One region of the Rhizobium sp. BR 315 genome, then DNA from elsewhere that is predicted to be linked to it. Evidence: riboswitches for the same ligand, from Rfam matches in the RefSeq annotation. Region 1 holds a riboswitch; the other holds the start of a gene.

Region 1 (3,412 bases):
TGTCGAAATCGCTGGCATCATGACGCTCGCGCAATTGCCCGGAAGGATCGCCCGACATACGGTTGACCATGCGGCCGCGCTTGACGGCAGGGCGCGAGTAAATCTGCTCGGCCCAGCGCTGAACATTCTTGTAATCCTGGACCTGCAGGAATTCGCCTGCGCCATACTGCCAGCCCTTGGCAAGGCCGCCGTACCAGGGCCAGATTGCCATATCGGCAATGGTGTATTCGCTGCCGGCGATATATTCGCTCTCGGCGAGGCGACGATCGAGCACGTCGAGTTCGCGCTTCACTTCCATGGCGAAACGATCGATCGCATATTCGATCTTCGTCGGCGCATAGGCATAGAAATGGCCGAAACCGCCGCCGAGATAGGGTGCGCTGCCCATCTGCCAGAACAGCCAGGACAGGCATTCGGCGCGAGCCGGTTGCTCGGTCGGCAGGAAGGCGCCAAATTTTTCGGCGAGATACATCAGAATTGAAGCGGATTCGAAGACGCGGATCGGCTTGGGGCCGCTGCGGTCGAGCAAAGCGGGAATCTTCGAATTCGGATTGATCTCGACGAAGCCGCTGCCGAACTGGTCGCCTTCGCCGATCCTGATCAGCCAGGCGTCATATTCGGCGCCCCTATGACCAAGCGCCAGCAGCTCCTCGAGCATGATCGTGACCTTCACGCCGTTTGGCGTACCGAGCGAATAGAGCTGAAGAGGATGCCGGCCGACAGGCAATTCCTTTTCATGGGTCGGCCCGGCGATTGGACGGTTGATATTGGCGAACTGGCCGCCATTCGCCTTGTTCCAAGTCCAGATCTTCGGCGGCGTATACTCGGCAGAACCGGTCATGGGCATCCTCCTTGTTCGGTGAATCAGGTTGAGGTGATCTTCGATGTAGCGCGCTACGCCTGTCGCACATAGTGACGTCGGTTCATTTTTACGAGAGGCGCACGCGATGCCTTTGATGGTCTTGGACAGAACAAAAAAGCCTGCCGCGGGAGGAGGTGCGGCAGGCTTTCTTCAAGAACCGAACAGCGGATGGGAGGAGGAGTTCCGCTGTTCACGCAGACGACCTTGGGAGGAGGAGAAGGGCGCCTGCAAAGCGAAGGGATGCGGGAGGAGGTGCATCGCTTCGATGGATTAAACATACCAGTCTTTTGCTCAGTTGATAGGCATTTCTTTGCAAGACAGCTATGCGCTATGCGAAAAGCAGAAAGCTCGACTGGAGCATTTTTCGGCAGAGAGCACGGTTCGGGCTTTCATGCGGACAAAACAAAAGCGCCTGCTCGGGAGGAGGCAGGCGCTCGCAAAATACAGCTTATAACTTAGCCTTGCCGACTGTCAGCCAGCGAGGGCTGCGCGGGCAACATTGCGGATTTCGCCGCGATCGATACCCAGATCGTGCAGTTCGCGGGTAGACATACGGCCCAGTTCAGCGACCGTCTGACGGTACTTGCGCCAGTTATTGAAAGAGCGTGCTACGTTCATGATGATCCCCTTTCCTTGGGCATTCGAAGCTGAGCTGCCGTGCTTGGCGCTTCGTTCACTTCGATGAGACACATATAGTCCAACCTCCTGCTCTTTGGCAGCGCCAAGGCTTCACTGCACCCATGCATCGAGTGCATGGATTAATGCGGCTCCGGTGACACCCGTCACGACCGGCCAACCACATCCCTTGCGATTTGCTGATGACATCGCCGGCGTTGTCTGCGACAAAGGAAGGGATGAGAGACAGGGGCGTCCGCTGTTCGGCGGGCTGAGAAGCACCCTTTGAACCTGAACCAGATCATGCTGGCGGAGGGAGTCGCTCGGGGCTTTGCAACATTGCTCGCGCCCCTATGCGTCTCGCCCGCCTGAAAGGGGCGATATGCCGGACCAAACCACGACAGGCACTCTACTCGACGCCATGCGGGCGAACCCGCCATTGGTACAATGCATCACCAATTTCGTGGCGATGAATATCGCCGCCAACGTGATGCTCGCCGCCGGCGCATCCCCTGCCATGGTCCACGCCGAGGAAGAAGCCGCCGAATTCGCCACCATCTCCGGCGCGCTGACGATCAACATCGGCACGCTATCGACCGGATGGCTCGCGGGCATGCTTTCCGCAGCAAGATCGGCAAGAGAGACCGGCAAGCCCTGGGTTCTCGATCCCGTTGCTCACTACGCTACGGCCTTCCGGCGCAAGGCGGTCGCACAATTGCTGGAGCTGCAGCCGACGATCATCCGCGGCAATGCTTCGGAGATCATTGCGCTTGCCGGTGGCGCCAGCCGCGGCCAGGGCGTCGACAGCCGCGACCCCGTCGAATTGGCTGAGGAATCGGCAAGGCAACTCGCCGAACGGCATGAATGTGTGGTCGCCATCACCGGCGTCACCGATTTCGTGACCGATGGACGCGAGGCCCGACGCATCGCCGGCGGTTCGCCGTTCATGCCTCAGGTCACGGCACTCGGCTGCTCGCTGACCTGCCTTGTTGGAGCATTCGCGGCGACCACGCCCGACAATCCCTTCGATGCGACTGTCGCGGCCCTCGCCGTCTTTGCCGTTGCCGGGGAGCAGGCCGGAGCGGCGGCCGATGGCCCCGGCTCCTTTTCCTGGCGCTTTCTCGATGCGCTGGCTGCCCTCGACGCCGAGACCCTATCCGCCAAAGCGAGGATCATGACGGCATGAAAAGCTTCGATCTTTCACTCTATCTCGTTCTGGATCCTGTCCTATGCGCTGATATCGGCATGGTCGAAACAGCCCGTGCCGCTTTCGCCGGCGGCGCAACCATCGTGCAGCTGCGCGACAAACATGCCTCGACCGCAGCCATGATCGAGACCGGCCTTGCCCTCAAGCAGATGCTGGCCGGTAGTAATGCCCGCCTTATCGTCAACGATAACGTCGAGGCCGCTATCGCCATCGGCGCCGATGGCCTGCATATCGGCCAGGAGGATATGGATGCCCATGAGGCACGACGGATGATCGGCCCGGATATGATCCTCGGCCTTTCGGTAGAGACCGAGGCCCTCGCCTCGGCCATCGATGCGGGGATCGTTGATTATGCCGGGGTCGGCCCCGTCTTTGCAACGCAGACCAAGCCCGACCACAAGCAGCCGATCGGCCTCGACGGGCTCGCCGGCATCGTCAAGCTCTGCCCGGTTCCGACGGTCGCTATCGGCGGCCTGAAGGCCGAGCACACCGCTGCGGTGCTGGCGGCCGGGGCAGACGGGCTGGCCGTTGTCTCGGCCATATGCGGCACGCCCGATCCCGCGGCCGCGACAGTCCTTATCGCCAAAGCCATCAGGGAGGCGCGCAAATGATCCGTAACGTCCTGTCCATCGCCGGCTCCGATCCCTCCGGTGGCGCCGGCATCCAGGCCGACCTCAAGACCTTTTCGGCTTGCGGCGTTTATGGAATGGCTGCTTTGACCGCACTGA
Region 2 (3,412 bases), on a different contig from region 1:
GAGACGTCTGCGGCTTAAAAACTTAGCGGCTCGAAAACTAAAAAGGATCCGGAGGGAAAGCCGGATCCTTTCTCTTTGATCGGAGGTCAACCGATCAGTTGAAGAAGCCTGACGGATTGGAACGTCAGGCTTCCCTTACCCGGCGCGGGCCGGGTAATCTCTTATTAGAAGCTACGCTCGAAGCGCAGGATACCAGCCCACTGATCCTGGTTCACAGAATCGAAGTTGGTGTAGGAAACTTCCGGCTCGATGAGCAGGTTCTTGACCGGGTTCCACTTCAGGTTCGTGGTAGCGGCGAAGATCTTGCTGTCGGTGTAGGCGAGCTGGAGGTTCCACTTCAGCTTTTCGTTGATCGGAACGCTAGCGCCACCCCAAACGGCCCAGTCACCCCAGCCGCACTTCGATGCATCAGCAACGGGGCAAGCAGAACGGTCAAGGTTCGTGCCGGCATACTTGTTCAGCTTCTTGCCATCGGTGTTGTAACCACCCATCAAGAAGGCCGAGAATACGCCGAAGTCGGCATCGACGCGAGCCTTGATAGCGCCTTCTTCAACGATCGAGTCGTAACCGCCGACGACCTTGAAGCCGAAGTTGCCAACCTTGTAGCCAACACCGGCAACGGCGTCAGGAGCGTAGTGGTTAGCCTTGTCGTCTGCCCACCAGCTGGAGCCGTAGGAAGCGCCGGAGCCGCTGGAGTTGCTGTCTTCGACCGAGACCACAGCCGTGAAGCCGTTGCCGGCATCGTAGTTATAGCTGATCTGGTTCAGCTCGTACGGGCCGTCATAGATGACGTCGTCGTTGATGACGTCGCCGGCGTAGCCGATGTACGAATTGTACTGCGAGTCAGCCTTACCGACGAGGAAGCCACCAAGGCTGATGTTAGCGAACAGCAGCTTGGTGCTGGTCGTGTTGCCTTCGCTCCAATCCCAGCGAATAACCATGTTGGTCTTCAGCGGGCCGTATTCAGTGTCGGAAGCGGTATTGACGTTCAGCTCAGCACGGGTGTGCCACAGCGTGCCCTGCTTGCTGTTCGGGTTGTAGGCATCATACCATTCACCTTCGGTACGGACGCGGCCGCCGATCTTGAGGCAGGTTTCCGTGCCCGGAATGAAGAAGTAGCCAGCACCGTATGCGTCGCAGATGCGAACGTATTCCAGCGGCTCCGGCTCAGCAGCAACGATGGCGTCGGCTGCGTGAGCACCGGATACTGCTGCCAGCGCAGCAGCGGAGCCGAGAAGAAGGCTCTTGATGTTCATGATAAACTCCTGGTTGCAATATGCATTTCGAACCTACCGCGAGTACAGGGCTGGAATACCACTTTAAAGATCGGCCTCGTTCAAACGCGACCAGGCAGCCCGGCAAATACGCACCTAATGTTGGCTTGAGTCCCCTCGAACCTCCACAATTGACCCCGCGGCAAAGGTCTGGAAATGCCTTTACCGATCCGGCCGATAGCTCGACCGTAAGACAACTTGTGTCCTGCATCCGATTTACAAACAGCCCGTATGTTTGTCAATTATGTGAAACCGACCCGCGCATTAGTCTTGATCGCTGTTGCCTAAATGCAACTGCCGACAGCGAGGCCCATGCAACCTCCTCTGGCGAAAGCCGAAAGGCGCCGATTGCGCCCTACCGGAAGCATGAACGCGCCAGCGGGCGGCATCCTGGACAAGTCCGAGCTTGGTGGTCAACTCCGATCGGCGCGCACCGATATTTTCGACTCATGGTGGAACGTTCCCGTCGAAGCCATCCGGTGCCCGGCGCAGCTGGGAGCCACCAGGCGAAATGCGATCGTCGCTATAGGGTTGACAGCAGCGGAAGAGAGAGCTTAGCCTTCCAGCATTCACCAGGGGGGTCCCGGCAAGGGGCTGAGATACTGCTGGACAATATGGCTTTGCCTGTTGTGGCGCAGTGACCCGTTGAACCTGATCCAGTTCATACTGGCGTAGGGACGGTGCAAGCGCTCGATGGCTCTGGGTTCACGCGTGGAATCCATATCGACGTCTTTCCATCATTCCGGCTGATTGACTGGGTCTCCAACCGCAATTTGGAGCCTCAAACCATGAACATTGCCGCAAAAAACCTCACTCCGACCGTCACCACCGGCCCACTGCCGGCCTCGAGGAAGATCTACATTCCTGGAGACATCCATGCCGATATCCGTGTGCCGATGCGTGAGATCAGCGTCCATCCGACATCGGGTGAACCGCCCGTCGTCGTCTATGATTCTTCAGGCCCCTATACGATCGAGGGCGCCGATATCAGCATCGAGCAGGGCCTGTCGCAGCTCCGCCGCGACTGGGTGCTCGCCCGCGGCGATGTCGAGGCCTACGAAGGCCGCCATGTGCGCCCCGAAGACAATGGCTTCGTCAGCGGCGACCGGTTGACACCCGAATTTCCCGGACGTCGCCAGCCGCTGCGCGCCAAAGACGGCAAGGCGGTCACGCAGCTTGCCTATGCGCGTGCCGGCATCATCACCCCGGAGATGGAATTCATCGCCATCCGCGAGAATCTCGGTCGAAAGGCCAAGGCAGAAGCGTTGGTTCGAGACGGCGAAAGCTTCGGTGCTCATATTCCCGATCATGTGACGCCGGAATTCGTTCGCCAGGAAGTCGCCGCCGGCCGCGCCATCATCCCGGCCAACATCAATCACCCCGAGGCCGAACCGATGATCATCGGCCGGAACTTCCTGGTGAAAATCAACGCCAATATCGGCAACTCCGCCGTTACCTCCTCCATGGCAGAGGAAGTCGAGAAGATGGTCTGGGCTGCCCGCTGGGGCGCCGATACCGTCATGGATCTTTCGACCGGCCGCAACATCCACAACATCCGCGAATGGATCATCCGCAATTCGCCGCTGCCGATCGGCACGGTTCCGCTCTATCAGGCGCTCGAAAAGGTCGGCGGCATTGCCGAGGAACTCACCTGGGAGGTCTATCGCGACACGCTGATCGAGCAGGCCGAACAGGGCGTCGACTATTTCACCATCCATGCCGGCGTGCGGCTGCACTACATCCCGCTGACGGTCAATCGCGTCACCGGCATCGTGTCGCGCGGCGGCTCGATCATGGCGAAGTGGTGTCTCCATCACCACCGCGAGAGCTTCCTCTACGAGCATTTCGAGGAGATCTGCGATATCTGCCGCGCCTATGACGTCTCCTTCTCGCTCGGCGACGGCCTGCGCCCCGGCTCGATCGCCGACGCCAATGACGCCGCGCAGTTTGCCGAACTCGAAACCCTGGGCGAACTGACGAAGATCGCCTGGGCGAAAGACTGCCAGGTGATGATCGAAGGCCCCGGCCATGTGCCGATGCACAAGATCAAGGAAAACATGGACAAGCAGCTGGCCGTCTGTGGCGAAGCGCCTTTCTACACGCTCGGGCCGCTGACGACGGATATCGCGCCGGGCTAC

What was found. A riboswitch is a leader RNA that binds a small molecule or an ion and turns the genes downstream of it on or off. The one in region 1 is predicted to bind thiamine pyrophosphate.
Region 2: linked by a shared signal. The riboswitch ahead of thiC (phosphomethylpyrimidine synthase ThiC) and the one ahead of thiM (hydroxyethylthiazole kinase) in region 1 are both predicted to bind thiamine pyrophosphate.

The regions. Positions count from the first base shown of each region.
Region 1 covers NZ_JARWKZ010000015.1:91,031-94,442, forward strand. The annotation lists gene yghU (glutathione-dependent disulfide-bond oxidoreductase) at 1-841, opposite strand, end outside; gene QD409_RS16960 (DUF1127 domain-containing protein) at 1,334-1,480, opposite strand; TPP riboswitch at 1,716-1,812, shown strand; gene thiM (hydroxyethylthiazole kinase) at 1,860-2,663, shown strand; gene thiE (thiamine phosphate synthase) at 2,660-3,295, shown strand; gene thiD (bifunctional hydroxymethylpyrimidine kinase/phosphomethylpyrimidine kinase) at 3,292-3,412, shown strand, end outside.
Region 2 covers NZ_JARWKZ010000002.1:329,966-333,377, reverse strand. The annotation lists gene QD409_RS04025 (TetR family transcriptional regulator) at 1-18, shown strand, start outside; gene QD409_RS04020 (porin) at 165-1,256, opposite strand; TPP riboswitch at 1,839-1,970, shown strand; gene thiC (phosphomethylpyrimidine synthase ThiC) at 2,063-3,412, shown strand, end outside.